2 regions of the Curtobacterium subtropicum genome follow, and region 2 is predicted to be linked to the other one. Evidence: predicted binding sites of a transcription regulator. Region 2 holds the regulator's gene; the other holds the start of a gene.
The links. Region 2 encodes HspR, which represses chaperone genes until heat shock. Its sites were predicted from a motif close to AAGTTGAGTCNNNNNGACTCAACTT; they were not measured.
Positions count from the first base shown of each region.

Region 1: QUG98_RS05720 (Hsp20/alpha crystallin family protein) is a predicted target of HspR. The motif match lies at 1,490-1,514, and genes of this name have one in related genera.

Region 1 is NZ_JAUCMM010000003.1:89,737-105,511, forward strand. It holds gene QUG98_RS05710 (manganese catalase) at 1-561, shown strand, start outside; gene QUG98_RS05715 (hypothetical protein) at 695-1,009, opposite strand; gene QUG98_RS05720 (Hsp20/alpha crystallin family protein) at 1,023-1,466, opposite strand; gene QUG98_RS05725 (MarR family winged helix-turn-helix transcriptional regulator) at 1,607-2,077, opposite strand; gene QUG98_RS05730 (phenolic acid decarboxylase) at 2,141-2,668, shown strand; gene QUG98_RS05735 (alpha/beta hydrolase) at 2,668-3,459, shown strand; gene mgrA (L-glyceraldehyde 3-phosphate reductase) at 3,755-4,798, opposite strand; gene QUG98_RS05745 (hypothetical protein) at 4,940-5,122, shown strand; gene QUG98_RS05750 (MarR family winged helix-turn-helix transcriptional regulator) at 5,170-5,727, shown strand; gene QUG98_RS05755 (TetR/AcrR family transcriptional regulator) at 5,794-6,411, shown strand; gene QUG98_RS05760 (beta-N-acetylhexosaminidase) at 6,569-8,272, opposite strand; gene QUG98_RS05765 (alpha/beta hydrolase) at 8,423-9,421, opposite strand; gene QUG98_RS05770 (MFS transporter) at 9,414-10,964, opposite strand; gene QUG98_RS05775 (SDR family NAD(P)-dependent oxidoreductase) at 11,111-11,929, shown strand; gene QUG98_RS05780 (hypothetical protein) at 11,951-12,403, opposite strand; gene QUG98_RS05785 (Gfo/Idh/MocA family protein) at 12,745-13,860, opposite strand; gene QUG98_RS05790 (sugar phosphate isomerase/epimerase family protein) at 13,857-14,675, opposite strand; gene QUG98_RS05795 (carboxylesterase family protein) at 14,869-15,775, shown strand, end outside.
Region 2 is NZ_JAUCMM010000013.1:58,815-74,589, forward strand. It holds gene QUG98_RS14920 (pilus assembly protein CpaE) at 175-573, shown strand; gene QUG98_RS14925 (DUF7507 domain-containing protein) at 689-3,949, opposite strand; gene QUG98_RS14930 (aldo/keto reductase) at 4,140-4,970, shown strand; gene QUG98_RS14935 (class I SAM-dependent methyltransferase) at 5,061-6,209, opposite strand; gene QUG98_RS14940 (GntR family transcriptional regulator) at 6,351-7,007, shown strand; gene QUG98_RS14945 (Ig-like domain-containing protein) at 7,323-9,278, opposite strand; gene QUG98_RS14950 (Ig-like domain-containing protein) at 9,354-10,589, opposite strand; gene QUG98_RS14955 (heat shock protein transcriptional repressor HspR) at 10,656-11,081, opposite strand; gene QUG98_RS14960 (DnaJ C-terminal domain-containing protein) at 11,205-12,209, opposite strand; gene QUG98_RS14965 (nucleotide exchange factor GrpE) at 12,234-12,905, opposite strand; gene dnaK (molecular chaperone DnaK) at 12,908-14,773, opposite strand; gene QUG98_RS14975 (Ig-like domain-containing protein) at 15,621-15,775, shown strand, end outside.

The sequences.
Region 1 (15,775 bases), on a different contig from region 2:
GTCCAGCAGGGCATCGTCGCTGGCGCCGGGGCGCGGCCGGTGGACAGCAACGGGAACCCGTGGCAGGGCTCGTACATCACCGCGTCGGGCAACCTGCTCGCCGACTTCACCGCGAACGCGAACGCCGAGATGCAGGGGCGCGTGCAGGTCGCACGGCTCTACCACATGACCGACGACCACGGCGTGCGGGACCTGCTGTCGTTCCTGCTCGCGCGCGACACCATGCACCAGAACATGTGGGCGACCGCGGCCGCCGAGCTGCGTGAGAAGGGGATCGAGGACTTCCCGGTGCCGAACAACTTCCCGCAGGCGAAGGAGCACACCGAGTTCAGCTACCAGTACCTGAACTTCTCGGACGGGGCGCAGGCGGGCGACGGTCCCTGGGCGAGCGGTCCGTCGTTCGACGGCAAGGGCGAGTACTCGTACCACGACGGCCCCACCTCGTCGGTGCCGATGCCGCCGCCCACGCACCCGGACGTGCGGTTCTACGGCACGACGGAGCTGCCGAACGTGGTCGAGAAGACCGCGGGCGCGGTGCAGGACACGCTCAACAAGGAGTGACGGTCCCGCCGGTCGCGCGTCGGTGACGAGAGGCGACCGCGGACGGGAGGCGACCACGGACGGGACGCGCCCGCAGACGGGAGGCCCGGTGCCAGCTGGCACCGGGCCTCCCGTCCGTCTCGTGGTCACGTGGTCACGTCTCCGCACCGACCGTCGCCAGCGCGGCGGTGTCGTCGTCACGCGGTGCGCGCGACGGCTCGAAGATGCCGGAGTAGAGGCGCACCGCGCTCCACAGCGCGATGCACGCAACTGTCCCGGCCACGGCGGCGACCCAGGGCACGATCGCCACGTCGGTCCACGCCCGCGGGGCGAGGACCCAGGTGAGGAAGCTGCCCACGGTGCTGCCGCCGGCCCCGAGCAGGGCGGCGGTGCGGCGGTCGAGGCTCGTGGCGACGAGGGCCGCGGTCACGACCGCCACGGCGAGGAGCGCGTTGAGGACTGTCGTCACCGGCACCCCCGGACTACTCGGCGGAACCGCTGCTGACCGCGAGCTGCTGTGCGCCGCCGCCGGTCGTGACGTCGATCTTCCGCGGCTTCGCGGACTCCTTGACCGGGATCGTCACGCTCAGGACGCCGTTGTCGTAGGCGGCGCTGATGCGCGCCGTGTCCAGGTGGTCACCGAGCGTGAGCTGCCGGACGAACGTGCCCGGCTGGCGCTCGCGGGTGAGCCACTGCGAGCCCTCCGGGGCACCGAGCGTGCGCTCCGCGCGGATGGTGAGCACCGAACCGTCGACGTCCACGTCGACCGAGCCCGGGTCGATGCCCGGCAGGTCGACGTCGAGGACGTAGTGGTCGCCCGTGCGGTACAGGTCCATCGGCATCGAGCGGGGAGCACCTGCGCCGGCGCCGAGCAGGGAACCGGCGAGTCGGTCGAGCTCGCGGAACGGGTCGAACTGCATCGTCATCGAGATCAACTCCTTCATGGTCTGCATTGAGTCCCTTCGACTCAACTGCAAACGGTTTTAGCACTCTCCCCTCACGAGTGCCAAAGAACTGCTCAGAGCCCGCTGGGAGCAGCGGAACGACGGAGGTCGAACGACGGAGGTCAGCGGTCCGCGCGGTGCGTGATCTCGTGGTGCAGGTGCTCGAGCGCGGGGAGTGCGGCGGCCAGCGCGGCCCGGTCCTCGGGGGAGAGCCGGTCGAGTGCCTCGACGAGCACGGTGGTCGACGCCTCGTCGTACGCCGCGAGTCGCTCCTCGGCCAGGGGTGTCAGGCGGAGCTCGGTCCGGCGACCGTCGCCGGCGGCGAGGCGCCGCTCGACGAGTCCGGCGGACTCCATCGCCGACACGAGGTTGCTCACCGTCGAGCGGGCGAGTCCGAGGCGGCCGGCGAGGGCGGAGGGTGCGGTGGTCCCCGCCGCGAGTGCGCGCATCACCTCGACCTGTGCGTCCGGGATGTCCGGCAGGTCGGCGACCTCGCGCGATGTCCGGAGCAGGGCGCGGCGGAAGGGTCCGATGCGGTCGCTCAGCCTGCGCGCGACCTGTGTCGTGCCGTCCGACCCGTCCGTACCCTGCACACACGGCAACCTAGCAGCGAAGAGTGTTTGCAACAAAACCAGTTCGGGAGCAAACTTGCATCCATGAGCACGCAGATCTCCGTCGAACACCCCGAACCGCCCCAGGACCTCACCGGCATCGTCGGCCACCGGTTCGTCTACACGTACGCCAACGGCTGGCAGTACGAGATGTACGTCAAGAACGCGACGACCATCGACTACCGCATCCACACCGGTCACGTCGGCGGCCGCTGGGTGAAGGACCAGACGGTCGACCTCGTCGCCCTGGCCGCCGGCGTCTACAAGGTGTCCTGGAACGAGCCGACCGGCACCAGCGTCGTCGTCAACGTCATCCCGGAGCAGCGCGTCCTGCACGGCACGATCTTCTTCCCGCGGTGGATCGAGCTCGACGGGTCGAAGACCGTCCTCTTCCAGAACGACCACCTGGACGAGATGCAGCGCTTCCGCGACGAGGGCCCGACCTACCCGATCTACGTCGTCCCCGAGTTCGCGCACATCACCCTGTTCGAGCACGTCGGCGAGGACGACGAGTCCGTGATCGACACCGCTCCCGGCGACCTGCCGGCCGGCTGGGCGGACCGGACGAACTGATGGCCACCGTGCCGCTGCGGGGTGTCGACCCGCGCACCACCCCGACCACGCTCGACCACGGCGGCCGCACGGTCCGCGGCTGGCAGTGGGAGCCGCAGGACGGTGCCGCCGAGGACGCCCCCGTCGTGCTGCTCGTGCACGGGTTCAGCGACAGTGCGCTCGGCGGGCACCAGCTGTTCGTGCAGACCGCACGGCACCTGGTCGCGCGCGGGGTCGTCGTCCGCAGCCACGATCGACTGGGCCAGGGCGTCAGCGACGGGGAGTTCGCGGACATCACGATCCGCGACGAGGTCGACCAGGTCGTCGCGATGATCCACGCTGCGGACCGTGGGCAGGGCGTGCACGTCGTCGCGCACAGCCTCGGCGCGGTGGAGTCGGCGCTCGCCGCGGCGCGGGAACCCTCGCTCGTCCGGACGCTCACGCTGTGGTCGCCCGCCGGGGTCGTCGTGGACGACATCACGAAGCACGACGAGATCCAGGGGCAGCCGCTCGCGCCGGTCCGGGAGCGCGGGTGGTTCGACTTCGGCGGGATGCCCCTCGGTGGCGCGTTCATCGCCGACGTGCAGGACGGGCTCGACGTCTACGGCCCGGTGTCCGGGTACACCGGTCCCGCCGACGTGGTGCACGGCACCGAGGACGCGATCGTGCCGGTGTCGTACGGCCGCCGGTACGCCGAGCTGCTGCCCGGAGCGCGGCTGACGATCGTCGACGGTGCGGACCACGGCTGGTCGGCGGTGCCGTTCCGCGAGCGGCTCCTGTCGCTGCTCGACGAGCGCCTCGGCCTGGCCTGACACCGGGGACCGGAGCGGCCCGTACCCGACCGGGTACGGGCCGCCCTGCCTACTGGCCCTTCCGCCACAGGTCGAGCGGGAGCGGCCGAGGGCTGCATACGCGAGCGGGCTCGCGTATGCTGGTCCCGAGTCGTAGAACTCGGGGGCGGTTGTTGCGCCCTCGGCCTTCCACTCGGAGGGCAACCCGGAGCCCATCACCGCTGCCACGGTGGTGGGCTTCAGTCCTGCCCGCAGGACGACCCGGCGATCCGCCCCACTGATGTGTAGCGTACCGCCGAGTCGACCGGTCGGGGGGTCAGCTCACCTGACCGGAACGGGCGCCTGACCACAGGTCGACGTCGAGCACCCCGACCGAGTGCTCGTCGATGCGACGCAGCTCGTCGTCCGTGAAGGACAGGTTGCCGAGCGCCGCGACGTTCTGTTCGAGCTGCTCCACGCGCGACGCCCCGATGACGAGCGAGGTCACCCGCTCGTCGCGCAGCGCCCACGCGAGCGCGAGCTGCGCGAGGCTCTGGCCGCGCTCGGAGGCGATGTCGTCCAACGCCCGCAGGTGGCCGACGACCTCGTCCGTCAGGCTGCCGGCGTCGAGGGACTTTCCCGCGGCAGCGCGCGAGTCCTCCGGCACGCCGTCGAGGTACCGCCCGGTGAGCAGCCCCTGTGCGAGCGCGGTGAAGCCGATCACGCCGAAGCCCAGTTCACCGGCCGCGTCGAGGAGCCCCTCGTCCTCGATCCAGCGGTTGAGCATCGAGTACGACGGCTGGTGGATCAGGAGCGGCGTGCCGAGGTCGCGCAGGATCTCGACGGCCTGCCGGGAGCGCTCGGCGTCGTAGGACGAGATCCCGACGTAGAGCGCCTTGCCCTGCTGCACGGCGGCGTGGAGCGCGCCCATCGTCTCCTCGAGCGGCGTCGAGGCGTCGAGGCGGTGCGAGTAGAAGACGTCGACGTAGTCCAGGCCCATCCGCTCGAGCGACTGGTCGAGCGAGGCGAGGACGTACTTGCGCGAGCCGCCGCCCTGCCCGTACGGCCCGGGCCACATGTCCCACCCGGCCTTCGTCGAGATCACCATCTCGTCGCGGTACGGGCGGAAGTCCTCGCGCATCAGCCGGCCGAAGTTCACCTCGGCGGCGCCGTACGGCGGGCCGTAGTTGTTCGCGAGGTCGTGGTGCGTGATGCCGAGGTCGAACGCCCGGCGACTGATCGCCCGCTGCGTCTCGAACGGCTTGTCGTCGCCGAAGTTGTGCCAGTAGCCCAGCGAGAGCAGTGGCAGGTCGAGGCCGGATCGGCCGGTCCGGCGGTAGGGCATGGAGTCGTAGCGGTCGTCCGCGGCGGTGTAGGCCATGCCGTCCATCCTGGCCCCGTCCGGTCGGGTGCCGCGCGAACCGTACAGAACGCGAAAGGTTCGTTGCACTGATCGTTCACGTCGTGAAACAGTCTCCTCGTCCGACCAGGACGGCAACGACGCAGGAAGGCGGGACCACCCATGCACAGCACGTACTCCGGGATGCCGCGGTCGTCACGGCTCTCCGCGACCCACACGCGGGTCGGGCTCACCGACCCCGCCGTCATCGACGCCTACGTGTCCCGCCGCATCCAGGACCCCTCGCTCCTGTCATCGCGCAGCGAGCCGTCGTACGCTGACTTCTTCACGGCGCCCACCGCGTAGCCACCCGCTCCGACCGGATCCGCCCGACAGAGAGACACCATCCGCCGATGCCCCTGACCGTCGTCCGCCGCGAGCACGTCCACCTCTACGCCAGGGAGCCGCGGTCCAGGGCCGCGAAGGTCGCCGTCGACGCGCTCCTGAAGCTGCAGCACGCCGAGGAGCAGCAGCTCGAACAGGCACGCGCCGAGAGCGGGCTGACGAAGAACGAGTTCCTGACGGTGCGGTACATGCTGCAGGCGCACCGGGACGGACGGGCGATGGGGCCGAAGGACCTCGCCGTCATGCTCAACGTCTCGAACGCGTCGGTCACGAAGATCGTCGACGGGCTCGTGGCGAAGGGCGACATCGTCCGCGTGCCGCACCCCACCGACCGTCGGGCCCAGGTGCTCGAGCCCACGGTGCAGGCCGCCGAGAAGATCGACTCGTCGTACGCCCGGTTCCACGAGGCCGTGGTGGGGGTCATGGACCACCTGTCGAGCGAGGACAACGAGGTGCTCGCACGCTGCCTGTCCCAGATCACCGACGCGCTCGCCGACGGCACGCCGGCGCCGGTCGACGAGTACACGGTCGACCCCGACGGTGCCGCGGAGCCGAACGACTCCTGACCGCGACCGCGGCGACCTCGGCCACGACGGGGTGGCGCGAAAACCTTCCAGCGGTAAGTTGGTGGGATGACGCACGAGGTCGACGACGACGGCGCGATCCCGCCCCGACGCGGTGGGTACCGCAAGGGCACCGAGCGCCGTGCACAGATCCTCGACGAGATGATCCGCATGGTCGCCGCGCAGGGCGTCGACGCGTCCTCGTTGCGGTCGGTCGCCGACGCGCTCGGGATCACCCACGCGGCACTGCGGCACTACTTCCCGAGCCGTGACGAACTGCTGCTCGCCGTCTACCGCGAGCACGAGGTCCGCGAGCAGGACGCCCCGGACCGCATGCGGTCGGCGATCGGTGACATGCGGGAGAGCGCCTCGCGGAACCGCGAGGTCCCCGGGCTCGTGCAGCTCTACACGACCCTCGCCGCCGACGCGGTGCAGGAGGGCCACCCGGCCACCCGCGACTTCATGCGCGAGCGGTTCAGCCGACTCCGCGCCGACCTCGCCGAGCTCATCGCCGCGGACCAGGCGGCCGGTCGGATCCGTGCGGACCTCGATCCGGTCGACCTGGCGAGTCTCGGCATCGCCGCGTCCGACGGACTCCAGGTGCAGTGGCTGCTCGACCCCGACGCGGTCGACGGCGAGCGGGTGCTCCGCCTGCTCGAGTCGATCATCCCCGCAGCGGACGACTGACGCCCGGCCCGGAGACGCGACCGCGGATCCGGACCGGACACGGGTCGGACGGGAGGCGCGGTGCCGGGGCCGCCACGGGCCTCCCGTCACGGCCATGGTCGGACAGGAGGCGCGGTGCGGGCGCGCCACGGGCCTCCCGTCCGCCGTCCGGTCGCGGCTACGGCGTCGGACCGCCGTCCGCGATGTTCGCGGTGACCGCGTCGATGTACGCGGCGCGCTCCGCGCGCGTCTGGGGGCGACCGGGCACGCCGGGCCGCTCCTCCCACGGGCGCGGGCCCGACCCGTGCCGGTACTCGACGCCGAGCGCGTCGAGCCGGGCGAGGTGGTGCTCGAGCCGCTGCCGGAAGTCGTCGACGTCACGGGGTCCGGTGACGTCGGCCGACCACAGGGCCTCGGACAGCGCGACCACGCGGGGGAACAGCTGGTAGTCGAGTCGCCGGACGGAGTCGACGTGCTCGGTCCACATGTTCGCCTGTCCGCCGATGACGTGCGCTCGTTCCGCCTCGGTGAGTTCCGCGGGCACCGGGTCGAACGCGTACACGTCGTCGACGGTGAGCACGATCGACACCGGGATCGGCTCGTTCGGCAGGTCGCTCTGCCGGTAGTCGAGGTAGACCTGGTCGTCGGGCGTCGAGATGACGTCGTGTCCGCGTCGGGCCGCCGTGACCGCGCCCTGCAGTCCGCGCCACGAGACGACGGTCGCCGACGGGGAGAGCGTGCCGCCCTCGAGGATCTCGTCCCACCCGAACGCGCGCCGGCCGTGCGACTCGACGTGGGCCGCGAGCTGCCCGACGATCCAGGCCTGCAGCTGTTCCTCGTCCTCGAGTCCGAGCTCGCGGATGCGCTCCTGGGTGCGGGGGTCGTCCTCCCACTGGTCCTTCGGGCACTCGTCGCCGCCGATCCCGACGTACTCCGAGGGGAAGAGGGCGATCACCTCGTCGAGGACGTCGCGGAAGAACTGCACCGTGCGCTCCTCGGCGTTCAGGACGTCGTGCGCGATGCCCCACTCGGTCCAGACGTCGAGCTGCCGGTCCGGGTGCACGCCGAGTTCCGGGTAGGCGGCCAGGGCGGCGCGGACGTGCCCGGGCGTCTCGATCTCCGGTACGACGGTGACGAACCGGTCGGCCGCGTAGGCGACGATCTCGCGGACGTCGTCCTGCGTGTAGGAACCGCCGTGCGGGCGACCGTCCTTCCCCGCCACCCGGAGCGTGCCGTCGTCGTCCGGGACGTGCGCTCCGACCTGCGACTCGGTGCGCCACGACCCGACCTCGGTGAGCCGCGGGTACTTCGTGATCTCGATGCGCCAGCCCTGGTCCTCGGTGAGGTGGAAGTGCAGGCGGTTGATCCGGTGCGCCGCGAGCTGGTCGACGAGCCGGAGGACCTCGGCCTTCGTGCGGAAGTGTCGCGCGACGTCGAGCATGACGCCGCGCCAGGCGAAGGCCGGGGCGTCCTCGACGACCGTGACCGGGAGCGTCCACCCGTCGGTGCGCACCCGACCGCGCCGGTACACGTCGGCGGGCAGGAGCTGGAGGAGTGTCTGGACGCCGTAGAACACGCCGGCCGGGCCACCACCCGTGACGACGACGCCGGCGGCGGTGACCTCGAGGCGGAAGGCCTCGGACCGGTCACCGCCCGGGCCCGCCGGCAGGTCGTCCGGGTCGGCCGCGATCCGCAGTGCGATCACCGGGACGTCGGTCGCGCCGGCGGCACCGAGCAGCGGGAGTCGGGTCGATGCGCGGAGCACCTGCTGGAGGTACTGCGCGACCGGCTCGGCCGCGGGGTCGGCGGTGACGCGGGTCCGCTCGTCGAGGGTGAACGAGCCGGTGCCGTCGGCGCGGGAGCGGGGGCGGGGGATGAGCATGCGGAGCGGTCCTTCCGGGGGAGGGCGGGGACGTGCCGGTGCCGCCGCCGTCGTGGCGGTGCGCTCCATCCTCGTCGCTGCCCGCCTCCGCTGCCCGCTGTCCGCCCGAGCTCGCGCCCCGCCCGCCGCCCCTGCTTCCGGTCGTGCCGGTCAGGCCACCGGCGTCCGGACCGGGTCGGGCTCCCCGAGCAGCCGGGTCGTCCAGTCGGCCAGGGCCGCGACCGCCGAGCGGGAGACCGCCGCACCCGGCACCATGCTCGTGAAGCCGTGGAACGCGCCCGGCCAGACGTGCAGCTCGGCGTCGACCCCGGCGGCCCAGAGCGCACTCGCGAACGCCACGGTCTCGTCGCGGAACACCTCGGCGCTGCCGCAGTCGAGGTAGGTGCGGGGGAGCCCGGAGAGGTCCTCGGCGCGTGCGGGTGCCGCGTACGGGGAGACGTCGTCGGTGCCACGGCGCTCGCCGAGGTAGGCGCCCCAGCTGAAGTGCATCGCCTGCCGGTCGGCGACCCCGACGCCGTCGATCTGCCGCGTCGACACGGTCGCGTCGCGGTCGTCGAGCATCGGGGAGACCAGGACCTGGGCGAGGACCTCGGGGCCGCGGCGGTCCCGGGCCAGCAGGACCGTCCCCGCGGCCAGGCCCCCGCCCGCGCTCTGTCCCGCGACGACGATGCGCGCCGGGTCGATGCCGAGCTCGTCGGCGTGCTCCGCGACCCAGACGAGTCCGGCGTAGCAGTCCTCGACCGGGGTCGGGTCGGGGTGCTCCGGAGCGAGGCGGTAGTCCACGCTGACCAGCACGACGTCGTGGTCGAGCAGCCAGTCGTCGTACGAGTCGAGGTTGCCGAGGTGGTGCCCCATCACCATGCCACCGCCGTGGATCGTGTAGACGCCCGTGGTCGGACCGCTCCGGCCGGTGCGCTGGATCACGGCGAGGTCGATCGGGTCGCCGCCGTGGCCGGGCACGGTGATGCTCCGTCGTTCGAGGCCGCGGGAGCGCAGCCGGTCGTCGAGCTCCTGCTCGCTGACGTCGAGTGCGCGCATCCGGGGCAGGGCAGCGGCGTCGATGGTGAACGGTCTGCGGGCCTCGAGCGCGGTGAGGAACACGGCGAGCTCGGGGTCGAAGGGCGGGCGGGGCGTGGTGGTCTCAGGCACGGGAGGACTCCTGGTGGTGGTCGATGGACGAGGAAGGAGCAGTGGACGACGTCGGGATCGTCGGGGTCGAGGTCGGGGTCGGGCTTCCGGTCGCGGTCGGTGTCGGCCGGGTCGCGGTCGGCTCCGGCGTGCTGGCGCCGCGACGCGCGCGGAGCACCCCGACGGCGACGAGCAGCGCGGCGACCGCGGTGATCACGGCCCCGGCGACCTGCAGCGCACCGACGACGGCAGCAGCGTGCGCCGCGGTGGGCTGCGCGACGGTGACGCTGCCCGGCACGAACGCCGCGAGCACCGTCCCGGTCGCCGCGATCCCGACCGCCGTGGCGAGTTCGCTCGCGGTGTCGACGAGCGCTGCCCCGATCGAGGTGCGGTCCCCGGGCAGCCCGGACAGGACGCGCGCGCCGGCGACCGCTCCGACCACGCGCATCCCGGCCGCGACGAGCACGAGGGCGACCGCGACCGCCGGGTACCCGGTGCGGCCGAGCACGGTGAACACGGCCAGCCCGAGGACGACGGCCGCCGCGCTCGTCCAGGCAGCGCGCTCGAGCCCGACCCGACGGACGAACGGTCCGACGAACCGGCCGCTCACCAGCAGCACCACGACCTGGGGCAGGGTCCCGATCGCGGCGAGGGCGGGCGGCCAGCCCCATGCGGCCTGCAGCTGCAGGGTCACCGCGTACGACAGCCCGGCGGTGGCGAGGCCAGCCGCGGCCTTGTAGGCCAGGCCGCTCGCGACGAGGGGCCGGGCCACCAGGGCGAGGTCGAGCAGCGGGTGCCGGGCGGAGCGCTCCCGCACGACGAAGCCGACGACGGCGACGACGGTGGCGACCGCAATGGCCCATGCCAGCCAGCCCCCCGTGGACACGGCGAGCGTCGGGGTCACCAGGACACCCACGACCGTGGCCGTCCCGAGCACCGCGCCGACGAGGTCGAGCGGGTGCCGGTGCAGGTCCTCCGGCTGGTCCGCACCGACGCCGGACCGGATGCCGACGAGTGCGACGAGGGCGATCGGCACGTTCGCGACCAGGAGCACCTGCCACGGCGCCACGGCGAGGACGAAGCCCCCGATCGTCGGACCGACCGCGAGTCCGACGAGTCCCGCGGTCGACACCACGGTCAGGCCCCGGACGCGCAGCTCGTCGCCGGAGAAGAGCCGGAAGGTCAGCGCCATCGAACCAGGGGTGGTCATCGCGGCGGCGAGTCCCATCAGGGCCCGGACGACGACGAGCTGCTCCACGCTGGTCACGAGGACGGTCGCGGCGCTCGCCACCGCGAGCAGCGTCAGCCCGACGAGCATGGTGCGACGGCGGCCGAACCGGTCGGCGACCGCTCCGAACAGGAGCATCAGGCCGCCGAACGCGACCGAGTACGCGCTCGAGACCCACTGCAGCGAGGCGGTGGAGGCCGCCAGGTCACGGCCGATCGTCGGCAGGGCGACGGTGAGGACCGAGTTGTCGAGCATCTCGAACAGGAACACGGCGGAGAGCCCGGACAGGGCGATCCACGCGTCACGGAGACGGGCGGGTGGGGTGTGTGCAGACACGGGTGCACTCCTTCGATGAAGAAGTGGCGACTCCCGTGAGACGCGTGCACGCTCCCGGCCGACGAGCGGCGCGGGTCTTTTCCCTCTGGACGGCACTGTACCGCGATCACGGTCGACCTCGCCACTGCCGGGTGTACGCAGGGTCCATGAGCCGTCCCCGCAGTCCCTTCCGAGGCCTCCGCGCCCTCGTCACCGGCGCCAGTGGCGGGATCGGCGAGGAGCTCGCGCTCGGGCTGGCCGCCGCCGGGGCCGACGTCGTCCTCGTCGCCCGCTCAGCCGACCGCCTCGACGCCCTGGCCGCCCGGATCCGCCGCGACCACGGCGTCACTGCGGAGACGGTCTCGGCCGACCTCGCCACGGCGGACGGCGTCGACCGGGTCGTCACCGCGCTGACCGGCACCCGGGTCGACGTCCTCGTCGCCAACGCCGGCGTCGGCGACCACGGCCCCTTCGTCGATGCCACCCCGGAGCGGATCCGCACCCAGATCGACCTGAACTGCACCGCCGTCGTCCGACTCGTGCACGCGTTCCTGCCGGGCATGCTCCAGCGCCGCCTCGGCGGTGTGATGACGGTGTCGTCGGTCGCCGCGTTCCAACCGACGCCGGGGATGGCCGTCTACGGCGCGACGAAGGCGTTCCTGCTGTCGTTCACCGAGGCGATCTGGCAGGAGAACCGGGGGAGCGGCGTGCGATTCCTCGCGCTCTGTCCCGGGGCGACCGAGACCGGGTTCTTCGACGAGGCCGCTCGGCACCCGGGTGCAGCGGGCTTCCTGGAGCGCGGTCGGCAGACCCCGCAGCAGGTCGCCGCCGTCGGGCTCCGCGCGTTCGCCCGGTCCGGCGGGCCGACCGTGGTCTCCGGGTTCGGCAACGTGGTCACGGCCAACGCGCACCGCTTCGTCCCCCGCGGGCTCATGGCACGGCTGACGGAGGTGGCGACCGGCGGCGGTGGTGGCCGACGGCGGTGACCGACCAGGGGCACGCACCGATCAGCCGTAGCCCTGGTCGGCCAGACGCCACCCGTCCTCGGTGTGGTGGAAGCAGAACTGCCACCCCCGCAGGACCCCGGGGTCGGCGCCCGTCATGTTCGTCTCGGTGACGTCGACCGGGATGCACTCCTCGGCGACCCCGCCGCGCTCGTCGGCCGGGATCTGCTCGACGGCGCCGATGTTCCGGTGGGCCAGCAGGTCCGGGTGCTCGTCGAACCACGACGTCGGCTGCCGCTGGCCGCACCACGACTGACCGGGTGACCCCGACGCGTCCGAGGCCGTGAGTGCTTCGGTCACCGCGCAGTCGTGGGCCTCGGCGGCTCGGAGGTAGACGCGCAGGACCTGCTCCGACGTGGCGCTCGCCGGAGGGAGCCGCCGCGCGACCTCGGCAGCGCGCTCGAGGTGCACGCCGACAGCGGCACCGGTCCCGACGACCAGCACGGCAGCGGTCACCAGGACCGTCGGCAGGACTCGTCGTCGTGGTGCTCGGTCGTGTGCGGTGTCCGTGGTGCCTCCTTCGACAGCGGTCGGATCCCCTCCTGGTCCCGACCCTGACACGGCAAGGCGCCCGTCGGCATCGGCCCTCGGGACGAAGCGGGATGGCCGGTCGGTTGCGTCCTGCTCCCCCGAGCGGGCAGGACGCGCCGTCCGTAGTTCGCCCGCAGGGCGAAGGACGTCGGCGCGCAGCTCGGAACGCGACAGGTCCGGCCCGTTGGGTGAATCGGACGCACCACGAGACGGACGGGAGGCGCGGTGCCAGCCGGCACCGCGCCTCCCGTCCGTCAGGTGGCCGACTAAGCGCTCACGCCCTGCGCGAGCACCGCGGCAGCCGGGTCGAAGTCCTCCGGCAGCGGTTCCGGCTTCGTGATGCGCGAGGCGATCTCGACCGCCTGGCCGGACTCAGCGGCGTCCCGGATGCCGAGCATGACGTCGAGCGCATGTGACGCGACGGCACCGGAGGCGCGCTCCGGGCGGCCCTCGGCGATCGCGCGGGCCATCTCGACGACGCCCGTGCCGCGACCCCAGGTGGAGCCCTTGTGCTCGAGGGTCGTCGGCTCGTCCTTGCCGAGCGTCCACAGCGTGCTGTCACCGTCGAAGACGTTCGGGTCCGGCAGCACGATGGTGCCCTCGGAGCCGTTGATCTCGACGAAGCCGTTGCGGGGCAGGGCGTGCTGGAACGACAGCGTCGTCTGCGCGGACTGCCCGTCGGCGAAGGAGATGAGCGCGGCGTGGTGCGTCGGCACCTCGACCGCGAACTCCGTGCCGGCACGGGGACCCGAGCCGATCACGCGGGTCTCGCGCGACTTCGACGACACGGCCTGCACGCGCGAGGCCGAGCCGAACGCGTGGAGCAGGGTCGTGACGTAGTACGGGCCGATGTCGAACAGCGGACCGGCGCCCTCGGCGTAGAGGAACTCAGGGTCCGGGTGCCACTGGTCCGGGCCGGGCACGTGGAACATCGTCGTCGCGGTGAGCGGCGTGCCGATGTCACCGCGGGCGATGGCCCGGATCGCGGTCTGGATCCCGGCGCCGAGCACGGTGTCGGGGGCGGTCGCGTACCGCACGCCGGCGGCCTCGGCCGCAGCGAGGAGCGCCTGGGCGTCCTCGGCGGTGGTTGCGACCGGCTTCTCGCTCCAGGTGTGCTTGCCGGCGGCGATGATCTGCTGGCCGACCTTCGCGTGCTCGGCCGGGATCGTGATGTTCACGACGATCGAGATGTCGTCGCGGGCCAGGAGCTCCTCGACGGTGCCCGACGAAGGGACGCCGTACTTCTCGGCCTGCGCGGCAGCACGCTCGAGGATGACGTCGGCGACCATCAGGACCTCGACGTCGGCGAACTGCGTCAGGTTGGTGAGGTACTGGTCCGAGATGTTGCCGGCACCGATGACGCCGACTCCGACGCGGCTCACTTGCCGGACTCCGCGGACAGGTCGTGGTCCTTCAGCCAGGCGAGGGACTCGGTGATGCCCTGGAAGACGTCACCGGAGTAGGCGTCGAACTCGACGACGCGGATGGCCTGCGGCGCGGCGGCGAGGATGCCCCGCACGTCGACGTCGCCCTGGCCGGCCGGGGTCTGGTTCTCGAAGGCGCGCTGCAGTGCCTCGGGCACGACGAGGGCGCTCTCGGACGAGGGCAGCGCGGTGAGGATGTCACCGTCGACCTTGCCGTCCTTGACGTGGATCGCGACGACGCGGTCGCCGAGCGCCTTCAGGACGGCCGGCGCGTCGGCGCCGCCGACGGTGGCCCAGAAGGTGTCGACCTCGAGCACGGTCTCCGGCGAGAGCTGCTCGACGAACAGGTCGTAGACAGTGCGACCGTCGACCTTGTTCGTGAACTCCCACTGGTGGTTGTGGTAGCCGAACTGCAGGCCGCGGGCGCTGGCCTCGGCGGTGAGCTCGTTGACGCGCTCCGCGATCTTCGCGACGTCGTCGGCGGTCTGCCAGCGGTCGGTCGGGATGAACGGGTCGATGACGGTCTTGATGCCGAGGCGCTCCGCGGCGTCCCAGATCGGGGCGGTGTCCTCGGCGTCGATCACGGCGACGTGACCGGACGGAGCCTGCAGACCCGTGGCGGCGAACGCCTTCTCGAGGTCGGCCGCGCGCTCGACGAACGCGTACGGCTCGACGTTCTCGTAGCCGATCTCGCGTACCCGGGCGATGGCCTTGTCGAGGTCGTCGGCGATGGCGTCGCGCAGCGAGTACAGCTGCACAGAGGTGGTGGGCATGGCAGAGGGCTCCTTCGGTCCTGTCAGGTTGTCGGGGCCCGTCGAGGATCGATGCTCCCCGGCGAGATCGAGACCGACGCTACCCCAAAAACCACCCGCTGTGTAGTTTTTGTCGCACGACGTTCCGACGCAGTACCAGCAGGCACGACGCCTGCGGCGCGTCCGTCCCAGGTCCGGTCGTTAGCGTGGGCCGGTGCCTTCCACCGACACCCGCTCCTTCGACACCCCGGCCGGCACGATCGAGGCGGTCGTCGACGGCGAGGTGACCCGCGCCTTCGGGATCCCCTACGCGCAGGCCGAGCGCTTCGCACCGCCGACGCCGCAGCCGCCGTCCACCGAGCCGTTCCGCGCGGACACGCCGGCACCCGTCCCGCCGCAGCCGAGCGCACTGATCGTCGACCAGCTCCTGCCGTCGATGGACCACCTGCGGGTCGACGAGCACTGCCAGCGCCTGACCATCACGGTGCCGACCGACGTCCGACCCGACGAGCGCCTGCCGGTGATGGTCTGGGTGCACGGCGGCTCCTACGTGCTCGGCGGTGGGGACCTGCCGATCCACGACGCCCACGACCTGGTGACCGAGCAGCGCGTGGTCGTCGTCACCGTGACCTACCGGCTCGGGGTGCTCGGGTTCCTCGGCGACGGCGAGACGGTGCCGGCGAACCTCGGGCTGCTCGACCTGGTCGAGGCGTTCCGGTGGGTGCAGCGGAACATCGCGGCGTTCGGCGGTGACCCCGGATCGGTGACGGCGTTCGGCCAGTCCGCCGGGGCCGACGCGATCGCGCACCTCATGATCAGCGAGGGTGCGCGCGGCCTGTTCCGACACGCGATCGTGCAGAGCGCTCCGCTCGGGCTGTCGCGGGGTCGGGCGCGGATGAACCGGGCGATGGTGCGGGCCGTCGGCGCCGTCGCGGTGGACACCCCGCTCGACGAGGTCCTCGAGCGGCAGGCCCGCGCGACGACGACCGGCGGTCGGTACGGCCTGGCCGGCGGGATGCCGTTCGGCACGCAGTACGGGTTCGCACCGCTGCCCGCCGAACGCGACACCGACCGGGCCTGGCGGTCCGTCGCGCCCGATGTGGACGTGCTCATCGGGTCGG
Region 2 (15,775 bases):
GCCGCGGACGGCCTGGAGGCGCGGCACCGGTTGCTCGGCATCGTCGCGTCCGCGCGCGCGGACGATCACTCGCCGTGCGCGGGGTGCTCGGCGATGCTAGTACGCGGACCTTGCCACGCGCCTCCGCCCGGCGGCGGATCCGCGTTCGGCGGTGGCGCATGGCAGGGTGGAGACGTGATCACCGTCGACACCGCCACAGCCCTCCGCGACGCCGGACTCCGCTGGCACCCCGCGACCGGGGACCGCTTCGTCATCGACAAGCCGGGCGTCGACGACGACGTCTACACGGTGTCCGAGATGACCGTCGAGCGGCACGACTACCCGTCAGGCACCGTGCTCGGGTTCAACGGCACGACCGAGTGGGCGCTGGACTCGGTGTCGGCGACCGAGGCCCTGTGGCTCCCCCGCGAGGACCAGCTGCGCGAGCTGCTCGGGCCGGCGTTCGTCTCGCTCGCGGCGGGTTTCACCGTGACCGCGACGATCGGCGGCGAGCAGCGGGAGTTCACCGGCGCGGACGCCGCCGAGACCTACGGCGCGGCGCTGCTGGCGTACATCACGGCCGCGCTGGCCTGAGGCGGACGCTGGTCTGAGCGGGGCGCTGGCCTGCGGCGGGCGCCGGCCTGAGGCGGGCGCCGGCCTGAGCGGAGCGCGGACCCGGGTCGCTCGCGGCCCGGGTCCGTTCCCCCGACTACTCCTCGCCGTGGTCCGAGGTGCCGTCCCCGCCGGGTACACGGACGGCCGGTCCCGTCCGGTCCGCCCGACGTCGCATGACGACGAGGGCCGTCCCGAGCAGCACCAGGCCGAGCGCTCCGACGAGTCCGCCGGCGACGGCCGTGGTGCCGGTGAAGGCCAGCGCTGCCGGGATGCCCGCCGCCCCGGCAGCCGCTGGGGCCTCGACCCGGACCTCGTCGTGTCGGACGGGGGACGCGACCGTCACCGGCCAGGCATCCTCCGCCGGGGTCGACCGGCCGGTGCGGTGGTCCGCCGTGACGGTCCCCGTCTGCGTGGTGTCCGAGCCGCCACCGACGTGCTCGGATCCGCCGTCCGCGCGGCTCACGCGCCCCTCGACCTCGGTGGTGAACCGCACCACGCCGGCGCGGACGTCCGCCGCCGTCACGGTGTGGAACGCCCCGTCGCACGTCGTCGCACCGCCCGGCTGGAGCGTCCGGTCCGCGCAGTCCGACGCGTCCGTGTCAGCGCCCCGGAGCCCGTGCACGACGAGGTTGCCGGTGTGTCGCACCGTCCCGTGGACCGCGATCCGGTCGCCCTCGTGGACGGGCCCGGTGACCGGTCGCACCGCACCATCACGGTCACGTTCGACCACGGTCGTGCGGAGGTCGAGGACGTTCCCGGCACGGAGGCCGACCCGGACGTCGTCACGCGCGTCGACGGCGGCTCCGGTCGGGTCGGTCGCCGACGCGGTGAGCACGAACGGGACGACCCCGCGTTCCACGTCGTCCTGCGTCAGCTCGTGGTCGGGCACCGTGCACGAGACCGTCCCACCCGGCGCCAGCGTCGCGATGGGACACGTCACCGGCGCGTCGACCGACTCGACGAGCTCGGCCGCCAGGTCGTCCAGTGTGACATTGCCCGCGTTCCGGATCTCGACGGCGACCTCGACGTGGTCGCCGGGACGCTGCAGCCGGTCGTCGGTACCGGCAGCACCGGACCCTCCGGAGCCACCGGAGCCACCGGAGCCACCGGAGCCACCGGAATGGACGGTCGCCAGGTGCGCCGTGAGCGTCGCGCCGAGCACCGGCAGCCGTTCGACGTCCACGCCCGTCACCGCGTGGGCTTCTGCGCTCTGCCCGTCCGGGCCGGTACCGCGCGCCGTGAAGGCGACGTCGAGGCGCCCGGCATCGACGTCGGCCTGGGAGAGGTGGTGCGACCCGACCGTGCAGGTCACGGCAGCCCCTGGCGCGAGGTCCCCGGTCGGGCAGTCGACGTCGAGGTCCGGACGGCCTTCGGCGAGCGCGGTGAGGTCGTGCAGCGTGGTGTTCCCGGTGTTGCGGAGCACGAGTCCGAGGCGCACCTCGTCCCCGGCGAGGGGGACGGTCCCCGCTCCGGGCACGATCGCGGCGGTGGCGTCTGCCGCGACGGCGTCACGCCGCGGGAGCGGGAGCTCGGCCGCGGTGTCCGTCCGGACCGCGCTGCCGTCGGGCGCGCGACCGGTGACGGGAGCGGTGAAGGTCAGCGCGCCGCCGTCGATCTCCTGCTGGGTGAGCCTCGCCGACCCCGAGACCCGGCAGTCCTCGTCCGCGCCCGGCGCGAGCGGGGCCGCGGGGCAGGTCACGGTGAACTCGTCCCGACCGTCGACGGCGGCGGCGAGGTCGTGCAGTGTGACGTTCCCGGTGTTCTCGACCCGGAGCGCCAGTGTCACCTCGTCACCCGGGTGCGGCTCGTGGTCGTCCCGGTGCGCGGAGAGCACCCCGGCCACCGCGGGTGCAGCCGCGGGGGTCGGGGCGGTCGCGGACGCGGTGGCCTCGACCGGGTCCCCGGACCGCGCGGTGGCGGTGGCGCGGACGGCATCGTCGATGCGGCCTCGGTCGAGGTCCGCCTGCACGACCGGCCGCCGGGGCGAGGTGCACACCGTGGACGCTCCCGGGTCCAGGTCGGTCGCCGCGCAGGTGCTCGTGCCCGCGGTCCCGACCACGCCGAGGTCGTGCACCGGGGCGTTCCCGGCGTTGCGCACCGTCGTGGCGAACGCGATCTCCTCGCCCAGGTCGGCGACCGCGTCGTCGCCCGTCAACACCGGTTCCTCGGTGGCCACGAGGGCGTTCTGCTCGGGCAGGAACGTCACGCTCGCCGGGTCCGGCAGGTCGACCCCCCGGTGGGCCTCGACGTCGCCTGCAGTGAGCGTGTAGGTCCCCGCGCGGTCCGAGGTCACGTCGAAGGACACAGCGCAGTCGACCGCGTCCGTGGCCAGGTCCCCGTGCACGGTCAACAGGTCACCGCCGGGCTCGGCGGTCACGGCCCCACCCGTGCACGAGCTCTCCAGGTGCGGCGACCCTGCGATGCGCAGGCCCGAGGGGAGGCGCTCCGCGTACGACCAGCCGGGCTTCGACCCGAGCTCCGACGTGTTGACGACCCGGGCGGTCATGCGGGCGGTGTCCCCGACGACCGGCGTCCCCGCGAACGCGTTCGCCACACGCGGCGTCGTGTCGAGGACCGACACCCCGTCGATCGCGCCGTCGTTACCGTCGAACGCCGTCTGCTGGTTCCGGAGCCGCCACTGCACGGTGTCGCCGTCGAACAGCAGCCCGCCGGGTGAGACGAACGAACCCGCCCTGATCTGCTCGCCGCCGACGGTGTAGGTCTGCGCACGTCGGTCCGTGCACGGGTCGATCGGCCCCGAGACGGGGCGTTCCTCGCCACGGTCCACGAGCGAGAACGCGAGCTCCGGGTGCGCGACGTCGCACGATGCCGCGGCCGCCGCGACCCCGAAGGAGACGAAGCGACCGGTCTCGCCGAGCTGCGTGGGGCTGGTCGGCTGCACCTGCACGGCGTCCGCGGGCATGCGCCGGTCCAGGGTCCAGGCGCTGACGGCGTGGTTCGACCTCGGGTCCGTCCCGGTCACGGTCCCGAGCACGGTCGCGAGCGTCCGGAGCTGTGGATTCGCGGAGCAGGCGGCGACGTCTCCGCTCGTCTGGCTGGTCAGGATGCCGTTGCACTGCTGCGGATCGATCCACCGCGGGTCGGCCGTGTACCGCTGCCCGGAGCGACCCACGTACCGGTCGAGCATCACCGGCGTGGTCGACAGGCCGTTCTCGAAGTCCTCGGACGCCCGGACCACCGGTGCAGCGTTCGCACCGCTCGCCTCGGGCATCGCCCCACGGAACGGCGCGACTCCCCCGCGGGCCGCGCCCGGCTCGTCGATCGCGGCAGCAGCCCGGTCGGACGGCGCTCCGACGAGCGCGGCGACCAGGCAGAGTGCGGTCACGAGGACCATCACGGCCGGTGATGTTCTGTGTTCTACGTACATGTTCACGCTTGTACCGGTCGCGGCCTGACCTGTCCGCCCGCTTGCGAACCGGATCGAGCGAGCGGCCCCGGTCCGGTTCGCGCACTCCGCAGCTGCGGACCCGCCCGGCTGAGCGTTGCCGGAATGCCTCCTGGGACCCGTTTGGTTGCATGGCGTCATGACCGTTCCGAACATCACCCTGAACGACGGCAAGACCATCCCGCAGCTCGGCTTCGGTGTCTTCCAGATCGACCCTTCGGACACGAAGGAGGCCACCCTCACAGCGCTCGAGGTCGGTTACCGCCACATCGACACCGCCGAGATGTACGGCAACGAGAAGGAGGTCGGCGAGGCCATCGAGGCGTCCGGCATCCCGCGCGAGGAGATCTTCGTCACCTCGAAGCTCAACAACGGGTTCCACGACCCCGAGGCCGCACTCGAGAACGGCAAGAAGTCGGCCGACCTGCTCGGCGGCTACACCGACCTGTTCCTCATCCACTGGCCGCTGCCCACCGTCTCGGACTTCGTCCCGACGTGGAAGGCGATGGAGGAGCTCTACCGCGGCGGCACGGCCCGCTCGATCGGCGTGAGCAACTTCCAGGCACACCACCTCAACCGCCTCGCCGCCGAGACGACGATCACCCCGGCTGTGAACCAGATCGAGGTGCACCCGTACCTCGTGCAGGAGGAACTGCGCGCGTACGACCGCGAGCACGGCATCGCGACCGAGGCCTGGTCGCCGATCGCGCAGGGCCTCGTGCTCGACGACGAGACCATCACGCGGATCGCAGGGAACACCGGCAAGACCCCGGCGCAGGTCGTCCTCCGCTGGCACATCCAGCGCGGTGACATCGTCTTCCCGAAGTCGGTCACCCGCTCGCGCGTCGAGGAGAACTTCGCGATCTTCGACTTCGAGCTCTCCGACGAGGACATGACCGCCATCACCTCGCTGGACAAGGGCCACCGCACCGGCCCGGACCCGGACACGTTCGACTACGTCCCGGCCTGATCGGCCCGGGTCGCGTCCCGACGTGACCACCACACGGACGGGAGGCCCGTGGCTGCGCAGCCACGGGCCTCCCGTCCGTCCGTGGCCGGTTCAGGACGTGACGCGGGACGCGGTCACGGTGAAGCGGGACGTCCGCACCACCTGCCGCGTCGGACCGACGGTCCGCTCGAGGTCGGCGCGGTAGCGCAGGTGTCCGTTCCAGACGCACCAGAGCTCGCCGTCCTGCTGCAGGATGCGGGCCGCGTTCCGGAACATCGCCGCCGCCGCGTCGGTGCTGACACTGGTGCCGTCGTGGAACGGCGGGTTGCAGAGCACGAGCTTCGCCGAGCCGCTGTCGAGCTCGTCCCCCGCGTCGGTCCGTGCCGTGACCACCCGGTCACCGACGCCGTTGCGGTCGGCGGTCACACGGGTCGACGCGACGGCGACGCTCGAGACGTCGGTCGCCACCACCCGGATCGCCGGCCGGCGGCGCGCGAGGACCGTCGCGATGGTGCCGTTGCCGCAGCCGAGGTCGACCGCCTGGCGCGCGGACGGGACCGCGTCGTCGACCACGTCGAGGAGCACCCGGGTGCCGAGGTCGAGCGACGTCCCGGCGAAGACGCCGCCGTGCGCCGCGATCGTGATGCCGAGCTCGTCGTTGTGCACGGTGCGGGGCCAGGGTGCGGTCACGTCCGCTCGCGCGGCGGCCGCGTGCAGCGGGTCCTGTGCGATGAGGAGTCGGGACTTGGCCCGTCCGCGTGACGCCGTGACCTCGCCGAAGTACCGGCGCAGGACGTCGTTCTGCGACAGGGTCATGTGCTTCACCCGGCCGCCGCAGACCACGACGACGTCCGGAGCGGCCCACCGGGCGATCGCGCGCGCGACCTCGTCGAGCCGGTCGTTCGACTTCGGCAGCCGGAGGAGTACGAGCCGCACGTCGCGGAAGGCGTCCTCGAGGGTCGCCGGGTGGTGGAAGCCCCGACGCCCGAAGGTGCCGGCGTTCGCGGTCAGGGCGCGCTCCCCGACGAGGGAGTCCTGCACGACGCGGATGTCGCTCGAACCGTGCAGCGCCAGGAGTCCGAGCGTCAGCACGCCGTAGCGGTCGTCGACCACGGCGACCTCACCCGGCTGCCGGAGCGCGTCACCGTGCAGGAACGGCGCCTCGTCGAGCATGAAGCGGTCCGTGCCGTCGATCGCGACGATGTCCGGCTGGTCGCCGTCGGAGCGGCGCCGGAAGTGGTCTGCGAAGTCGAACGGCACCGGCCAAGGCTACCCAGCTCGCCCTCACGGGACGTCGCGACCGGACAACGTCGGTATATCACCGGTCTGCTCTGGTATCCCGGGGCCCTACAGTCGGATGCACCGCCCGGACGGGGTGGGACGACGGTGCGAGAGGGGCCGATGTTCGCTTCGCCAGACGCCGGGGTGCGGCCCCGGCTCCGAGACCAGGCCAGGGAGCGGCTCCGCGCCGAGATCATGGGTGGGGTGCTCGCCCCGGGCACCCTGCTCGACGACGACGAGCTGGCCGGCCGTCTGCGCTGCTCCCGCACGCCGGTGCGTGAGGCACTGTCCGACCTCGGGCACCTCGGACTGGTCGAGTTCCGCGCCAACCGGTACACGCGGGTGACCGTCCCCCGGCGCGAGGACCTCGTGCCGACCCTGCAGGCGCTCGGGCTGCTCTTCGGCGGCGTCGTCCGGACGACGATCCCCGAGTTCGACGACCGCCGACGCGCCCTGCTCTTCCGTCGGCTCGGGCTGCTGCTCGATTGCATGGCGGAGACTCGTTGGGAGTGGGGCGCCGATGCCGTGACGCCGGTGTACCGGTCGTTCATCGCGGAGTGCGACAACCCGTTGCTCGCCGCGACGCTGAGCGGTGCGCTCGACGGTCTGACCTACCGGCTGCGCCACGACGACGTCCGCGCCGCGCTGCCGTGGGAGCACATCCGGAACGGGCTCGTGGCACTGCGCATCGCGGTGGACAGCCGCGACGGGCGCCTGGCGGAGCGGGCATCGAGCCGGATCCACCTGCTGCCGGACCCGGACCGGAAGGACCGCTGAGGTGTGCGGCGCCTGCCTGCGCACGGTGGTCGACCGGATCCGTGCCGGGCGACCAGGTCGCTGCAGACCGGTCGACCCGGAGCTCGAGCTGCTCGCCGCGCCCCGGTGCGGGAGCATGACGGCGCGCGCCGAGGAGCGGAACGAACCGCCGGCACCCTGACGCCGTGCGGTGCGAGCCCGCCGGCCACGCGATCGACCGCTGCGCCGCCGTCACTGTGCCGCCGTCGGGGCGCGTGTGCTCGGGCGCGTGTGGTCGCACGCGGACGAGCCCGCGGGCCGCTCGGGCACCGCGGGCTCGTCCGCCTCGACCTCCGGTCAGCTGCCGGAGAGCGACACCGTCGCCGTCGTGGTGTTCGCGCCACGCCCGGTGGCGGTCGCCTCGATCACCTGGTCGCGGACCGGCAGCGCCGGCGTCGACACCGCCCACCGACCGTCCGCGCCCGCGGTGACCGATCCCAGGTCGCTGCCGGGGACACCCCGCTCGGCGAGCCGGACGACCGCGCCTGGGGCGGCGACCCCGCTGATCCGGACGCTCGGGAACACCGGCGAGACGACGAACCCGTCGCCCGGCGAGGTGATCCGGACGGCCGCTCCGTAGTCGACGTCGACGCCGATCGACTGCGGCGGCTGCCCGCTCGCGGTCTGCGTCGCGGTCAGGGACCAGACCCCACCGCGGCCCGGTGCCGCCGGCCGCACGGTCCACGTCCCGTCCTGCCCCACGGTCGTCGAGCCGACCTCCGTCGACCCGTCCCGGAGCACGACCCGCGCGCCGGGGACCCCGTGCCCGGACACGGTCGCCCGCTCGGTCACGTCGTCGGCGAACGTCACCGACGCATCGAAGGTCGGTGCGTCGACCTGCACGTCGACGGTCGTCCGGGCGAGGGACTGTTGCCCGGCGAAGGCCTCCACCTGCACCGTGTTGCTCCCGGCACGCAGTCCGTCGACGTCGACCGTCCACTTCCCGTCCCGCGGCTCCACGCGCTGTGTCGTCGCCTGGCCGTTGCGCTCCCACGTGATCGCGATGCCGGTCGTGACGCCGGGAGCGGTGCCCTCCACACGCGCCGTCCGCCGCGCGGCGTCGACCTCGGCGACCCGAGCGGTCAGGGGCTGGTCGGCCACGGTCGTGTCCGTCGTGGCGGTGGTGTCGAACGTGCCGCCGGTGAAGGACCCGGACAGGTGCCCGGTCATGGAGCCGGTGGTCGGGGAGACGTCGACCGGCGTCTCGACCCGCAGCCCGAACCGGAACTGCTGGTCCTTCGCGACGTCCCAGTTCCGCTGCCCGAGGTCGAAGGTGTAGGTCCGACCGTCACTCGAGCGCGACCCGTTCACGAGGGTGTTGCCACCGAAGGAGTACCACGAGGAACCCGACCGGTACTCCCCGCGCTGGCTGTCCTGGCCGCTCGCGAACCGCGTACCGGCCGGCGCGGCGACCTCGAGCCGCCCCGTCGGGGTGGTGAAGGCGCGCTTCGCGGTGTACGTGCTGTACACGGTCGACGTCTTCCCCCGTTCCAGGGTCGCCGAGCCCCGGTTGCCCGTGATCTGGTCGGGCTGCACGGGGTCGACGATCGTCACCGACACCGTCTTCTGGTCCTTGTACGACCCGTCGACGTACTGCTGGAACGTGCGGCTGTTCGCCCCCACCGACAGGCCCTGCAGGGTGGAGGACCAGTTGCCGGACTGGTCGGCGGTCGTCACCTCGGACCCACCGATGCGGATCGAGGCCTTCGGCGTCGCCGTCCCCGTCACGCGGGCGGTCCGCGCGGCGTCGTCCTTGCTCACGACCGTCGCCGTCAACGACCGTGCGGCGTACGGCCGGGTCACGGATCCGAGCGCGGCCGGTCGGTTCGAGTTCCACCACCACGAGACCCAGTCCCTCGCGGCCGAGTAGACGGCACCGGCGTCGCGCGACTCCCCCTCGCGCCAGTCGGACGGCCACGGCACCGTGTAGCCGCTCGTCGTGTCGACCAGGTCGAACACGCGCCCGCTGGAGTGGATGATCGACTTGCACCCCCAGACGAGTCCGGTGCAGACCGGGTTCGCGGTCACGACCAGACCCGACTGCGTCGCCTCGACGCGGACGCCGGTCGGGACACCGGCGTAGGCCAGTGCCCGCGCCTGCTCCGGAGCGGTCCCGAGGTCGCGGATCGCCTCGGCCCCGGCGCTGGTCTGGTCCTGGTCGGCCGCCGACGCAGCCGGTACTGGTCCTGCGAGGGCGGCGAGGGCGACGAGCCCCACGACGAGTGCCGCCGCGATCGGTGGTCGTTCGTGCATCGTGTTCTCCTGTCGGTCAGGGCCCCGAGCGGGACCCTGACCAACCTACGGAGTCGGAATACTGTGCGTTACGCATCAGTTGCCGTGGAGCCCGACGGTGGCCGACGTCGAGTTCGCACCACGCGACGTCGCCGTGGCCTGCAGCACGTGGTCACGCTGCGGCAGCGCCGGCGTCCGGATCGCCCACCGACCGTCCGCACCGGCCGTCGCGGAGCCGAGGTCGCTCCCGCTCGCACCCCGTTCGGAGAGCCGCACGACCGCCCCCGGCGCGGCGGTCCCGCTGATCCTGACCGCCGGGAATGCCGGCGGGATCACGAACCCGTTCCCCGGCGAGGTGATGCGGACGGCCTGGCCGTAGTCGACGTCGATGCCCACGGTCTCCGGCCCCTGTCCCGCAGCCGTGTGGGTGGCAGTCAGGTGACGGACCCCGCCGCGATCGGGAGCGTCGATCCGCAACGACCACCGGCCGTCCGCTCCGACGGTCGTCTCGCCGATCGTGGTCTCGCCGTCGGTGAGCACCACGCGCGCGCCCGGGACACCCGCACCGGCAACCAGCGCGCGCTGCGTGACGTCGTCGTCGAAGGACACCGCGCCCGAGAACACGGGCCGGGTCTCCTCGATCCGGACGGTCACCCGCCGGTCGTCCCGGAGGGCTCCGTCGACGTACTGCTGGTAGGTGCGGACGTTGTCCCCGACGGCGAGGCCCCGCAGCTCGTGGCTCCACCGCCCGGAGGAGTCGGCTCGCGCGACCTCGTCCCCGACGAGACGGATCGACGCACCCGGGGTCGCGGTGCCCTCGACGCGGGCGGTCCGGGCAGCGTCGTCCTTCGCGGTCACCTCGGCGGAGAGCGCCCGCGGCGTCACCGGTCGGGTGATCGACCCGAGCGAGACCCCGGCGGACGTCTCGGTGTAGCAGCGGCTGCCGTCGCAGGCAGCGCTGAAGACGAGTCCGTCGGTGCGCGTCTCCCCCTCGGCCCAACCCGCAGGCCACGGGACGAGCGCGCCGTTCCGGGTGTCGACGGTGGTGCTGAACCCGGCACTGAGGACGCGGATGTAGCTCTTGCACTCGGGCGCCAGGTCGCAGTGCGGTGTCGCCCGGACGGTGAAGCCCTCGGTGCCGACCGTCACGGAGACGTCGGTGGGCGGGCTGGTGCGGATCGAGATCGCCTTCGTCGATGCGTCGGCCGACGGAGCGACCTGCAGGCCGTCGCCGGTCGCGGCGGAGGCCGGACCGCTGACGCCGCTCGAGGCGAGGACGGCCGTCAGCGCGGTGCCGACGGCGATCGTGATGACGGATGGACGAGAACGCACGGAGTACCTCCTGGGATCGTGACCGGTGACCCGGTCGGGTCGTCCGTCACGCTAGGAAGGTCCGCGTCAGCCGTCAGTCGTCCTTCTGGCTGGTCTGTACAGCACGACGGCGGTGTTCCGCTGCGGTCGCACCCCCGCGCGCAGCGGTACCGCGGCGCCCGTGGTCGTCGCCGCGAAGACGCGCGCGCCCGGTCGGCTGATCAGCTGGTCCGCCAGCGCCCGCTCGAGCTCCCGCACGCGGTCGCGCAGCGCCCGGTTCTCGTTCTCGAGCTCCAGCACGCGACGGATGCCCTCGAGCGAGACCCCCTCGCTGCCGAGCCGCGCGATCTCGCGCAGCTGCGCGACGTCACGCATCGAGTAGCGGCGGGAACCGCCGCGGGTCCGCCCGGGCACGACCAGGCCGAGCCGGTCGTACTGCCGCAGCGTCTGCGGGTGCATCTCCGCGAGCTCAGCCGCCACCGCGATCGCGAAGACGGGCGACTCCTCGTCCATGTCGGTCACGTCACGTCCCTTCCGTCGTCGGGTGGTCCTGGAACAGTCTGGAGGCCCGGTGCGGCTTCCTGACGGAGCCGCACCGGGCCTCCAGACCGGTTCTCGTGCTGTTGCTGGTACCGCCTACCCGCGCGCCTTGGCGAGCAGGTCCTCGCGCGGGTCCTCGTCCGGCAGGGCGGCGCGGAGCGCCTCGACGGCCTCGCGCTGCTTGTCCGACAGGTGCGACGGCACCGCGACCTGCACGGTCGCGAGCAGGTCGCCCGTGCCGTTCTTCGTCGTGACGCCGCGGCCCTTGACGCGCAGGACGCGACCGGACGGGGTGCCCGGTGCGACCTTGAGCTTGACGGGCTCGCCGCCGAGGGTGGGGACCTGGATCGTCGCGCCGAGCGCTGCCTCGGCGAAGGTCACGGGGACGTCCACGCGGAGGTGCTGCCCGTCGCGCTCGAACACCGGGTGCTTGCGGACGCTGACGGTGACCACCAGGTCACCGGCCTCGCCGCCGTCCGGGCTCGGCTCGCCCCGGCCGCGCAGGCGGATCTTCTGCCCGTCGGCGACGCCCGCAGGGATGCGGACGTTCACCGGACGGCCGTTCCCCTGCGACAGCTTGACCGTGTCACCGGCGATCGCGGTGGTGAAGTCGAGGGTCGTCGACGCCGTGACGTCGCGTCCCTTCGTCGGCCCACCGAACCCGCGGAAGCCGCCGGACGACTGGCCGAAGCCCTGGCCGCCACCGAACATCCCGCCGAGGATGTCCTCGAAGCCGCCGGCACCGCCGCCGCGTCCGCCCTGGCCGAAGCGCACGCGCTGTCCGCCCTGCTGGCCGAACATCCCACCGAAGACGTCCTCGAACCCGCCGCCCTGGCCCGGACCGCCCGCGGTGAAGCGGGCGCCCGAGCCCATGGCACGGACCTGGTCGTACTCGGCGCGCTGCTCCTTGTCGGAGAGCACCGAGTAGGCCTCGCTGATCTCCTTGAAGCGGGCCTCGGCGGCGGCGTCACCCGGGTTGGAGTCCGGGTGGAACTGCCGCGCGAGCTTCCGGTAGGTCTTCTTCAGCTCAGCGTCGCTCGCCGTCTTGTCGACGCCGAGGACCTTGTAGAAGTCCTTGTCGAACCAGTCCTGACTGGCCATGAATCCCTACCTCCTTCCCGTGCCTCAGGCGGGGACCGCGACGGCGACCTTGGCCGCACGGATGACGCGCTCGCCGAGCTTGTAGCCCGGCTCGACGACGTCCGCCACGGTCTGGCCGGTCGCACCCGGCGTCGGGAGCTGCACGATCGCCTCGTGCACGTTCGGGTCGAAGGGCTCGCCCTTCTCGCCGATCTGCTCCAGCTTGAACTTGCCGAAGCCGCCGCGGATCTTCTGCGCGATGACCTGCATCGGGCCCTCGGCGAGGTCACCGTGGGCCTCGGCGCGGCTGAGGTCGTCGAGCGCGGGCAGCAGGGCCCGCACGACCTCGGCGATGACGGCGTCGCGGTTCGCCTCGCGGTCGCGCTCGACGCGCTTCCGGAAGTTCACCAGCTCGGCCTGCGCGCGGAGCATGTCGGCACGCATGTCGGCGACGAGGTCACGGTCACCCTGGCTCAGCTTGTCCTCTTCGATGCCGCGGGCGGCGTCGTCGAGCAGGGCCTGGTCCTCCGGGGAGAGGTCGCTCGCCTGGTCAGCGCTCGGGCCGCCGGCGGCGGGGCCGTCCGTGGGGAGTTCCACGTCCGGCCCCTCCGCCTCGATGAGGTCCTCGGGCTCCTGTGCGTTGGTGGCGTCGCCCTCGACCTGGGGCTCGTCCTCCGGCACGTCGCCCTTGGGCGCGTTGTCCTCAGGGTTCGGCATCGTTACTTCTTGTCCTTGTCGTCCTCGTCGTCCACGACCTCGGCGTCGACGATGTCCTCGTCGTCCGCCTGCTGGCCCTGGTCGCCGGCCGGCTGCTCGCCGCCGGCCGACGGAGCGTCCTGCTGGGCGTAGATCGCCTGGCCGAGCTTGCCCTGCGACTCGTTGAGCTTGTCGAAGGCGGTCTTCACGGCCTCGTCGTCGTCACCCGCGAGGGCCGACTTGAGCCCGTCGACGTCCGCCTGCACCTCGGACTTGACGTCCGCGGGGAGCTTCTCGTCGTTCTCCTTGATGAGCTTCTCGATCGAGTAGACGAGCTGCTCGGCCTGGTTGCGACGCTCGTTGGCCTCGCGACGGGCCTTGTCCTCGGCCGCGTGCTCTTCCGCTTCACGGACCATGCGCTCGATGTCCTCCTTCGGCAGCGACGAGCCGCCGGAGATGACCATCGACTGCTCCTTGCCGGTGCCCTTGTCCTTCGCGGACACGTGCACGATGCCGTTCGCGTCGATGTCGAACGTGACCTCGACCTGCGGGACACCACGGGGAGCGGGGGCGATGCCGGTGAGCTCGAAGGTGCCGAGCGGCTTGTTGTCGCGGGTGAACTCGCGCTCGCCCTGGAAGACCTGGATCGCGACCGACGGCTGGTTGTCGTCGGCGGTCGTGAAGGTCTCGCTGCGCTTGGTCGGGATCGCGGTGTTGCGGTCGATGAGCTTGGTCATCAGGCCGCCCTTGGTCTCGATGCCGAGGGACAGCGGGGTGACGTCGATGAGCAGGACGTCCTTGCGCTCGCCCTTCAGGACACCGGCCTGCAGCGCGGCGCCGACGGCGACGACCTCGTCCGGGTTGACGCCCTGGTTCGGCTGCTTGCCACCGGTCAGGCTCTTGACGACCTCGGCCACGGCGGGCATGCGGGTCGAGCCACCGACGAGCACCACGTGGGCGATGTCGTTGACGCTGACACCCGCCTCCTTGATCACGTCGTTGAACGGCTTCTTCGTGCGGTCGAGCAGGTCCGAGGTCATCTGCTCGAACTGCGCGCGCGAGATGGTCTCGTCGAGGTTCAGCGGGCCCTCGGCGGTCAGCGTCAGGTACGGGAGCTGGATGTTCGCCGACATCTGCGACGAGAGCTCCTTCTTCGCCTGCTCGGCGGCTTCCTTCAGGCGCTGCTTCGCGATCTTGTCCGTGGACAGGTCGACGCCGTGCTCGTCCTTGAACTTCTTGACGAGGTGGTCGACGATGCGCTGGTCCCAGTCGTCGCCGCCGAGGCGGTTGTCGCCCGAGGTCGCCCGGACCTGGATCGTGGAGAAGTCGTCGTCCTTGCCCACCTCGAGCAGGGAGACGTCGAACGTGCCGCCACCGAGGTCGAAGACCAGGATGAGCTCGTCCTCCTTGCCCTTGTCGAGGCCGTACGCCAACGCGGCCGCGGTCGGCTCGTTGATGATGCGGAGGACGTTGAGGCCGGCGATCTCACCGGCGTCCTTCGTGGCCTGGCGCTCGGCGTCGTTGAAGTACGCCGGGACGGTGATGACCGCGTCGGTGACGTCCTCGCCGAGGTACTGCTCGGCGTCGCGCTTGAGCTTGCCGAGGGTACGGGCCGAGATCTCCTGCGGCGTGTAGCTCTTGCCGTCGATGTCGACCTTCCAGTCGGTACCGATGTGGCGCTTCACGCTCGCGATGGTGCGGTCGACGTTCGTGACGGCCTGGCGCTTCGCGGTCTCGCCGACCAGGACCTCGCCGTCCTTCGTGAACGCGACGATCGACGGCGTGGTGCGGAGGCCCTCGGCGTTCGCGATGACGGTGGGCTCGCCACCCTCGAGAACGCTGACGACCGAGTTCGTGGTGCCGAGGTCGATGCCTACTGCACGTCCCATGTGTTGGTGCTCCTTCGGTTGGGGTGCTGTCTTGCTGAAGCCTACGCGGAGTTGCGTCCGCTGCACTCAAGTTTACTCAGGGACCGGCGAGAGTCAAGCGCGCAGGGGTGAAGTTGCGTCGAGGCGGCGCAAGTCTCCGTAGTCATCACACTCGGCAGGTTCACAGCGTGTGCATGTGATATTTATTACTCCTTGTGTGAGACGCCGCTGCTCCCAGCGGCCCGATCCCGAAAGACACCTCATTCACATGAAGTCATTCCTTCGAGCTGCGGCCGCGACCGGCGTCGCCGCAGCCACCCTCGCCGCGGGGCTGAGCGTCGCTCCGGCCGCTGGCGCGACGACCGCCGACCCCCTTCAGCAGAAGCGCGGCGGGACGACGTTGCACTTGGTCACATCGCCGGTCGATGGCAAGTACCGGTACTGGAAGACGAGCAGCCCTTGGAGCTACAGCGCCGACTCCGAACAGGAGGCTAGGTCGAAGGCTGGAACCTGGCGAGCCGACTTCGTCCAAGCTGCGGGTGGCTTTGAGTGGTTCCGCCTCTGGAATGAAGATAGGAGTAAGTGTCTCGTTGCGGCGTCAGGCTGGGGCAAGGGACTCCTCTCCCCTCGCGGGGCCGGAAGTGAAGAATGCTCGAACGGAAGTTCGTTGTGGTCGATGCAGAGCGGCCGGCTCCGCGCGAAGCAGAACCTGGATGGCAGTCAGTACGGCACCTGGCTCACCTCCACGCCCGAGTGGAACAGCACGCACGAGGACTTCATTCTCACTCTCAGCACGTCTGCTGGCAGTTCCTACCGCTTTCTCGGCCTCCCAGACAAGCTGCTTCGGCTAGTCGCAAATGTTGCGGATGTGAACCTGGAGGCGGGAACGGCGAAGCTGGTCGACGGCATCGCGCCAGACGGTGCGGACTCGGTCGAGGTGTCGTGGAAGACCGCCGACGGTGCGACGAAGTCGAAGAACGTCACCGTGAAGGAGGATGGCTCGTGGTCGCGTGACCTCGACGG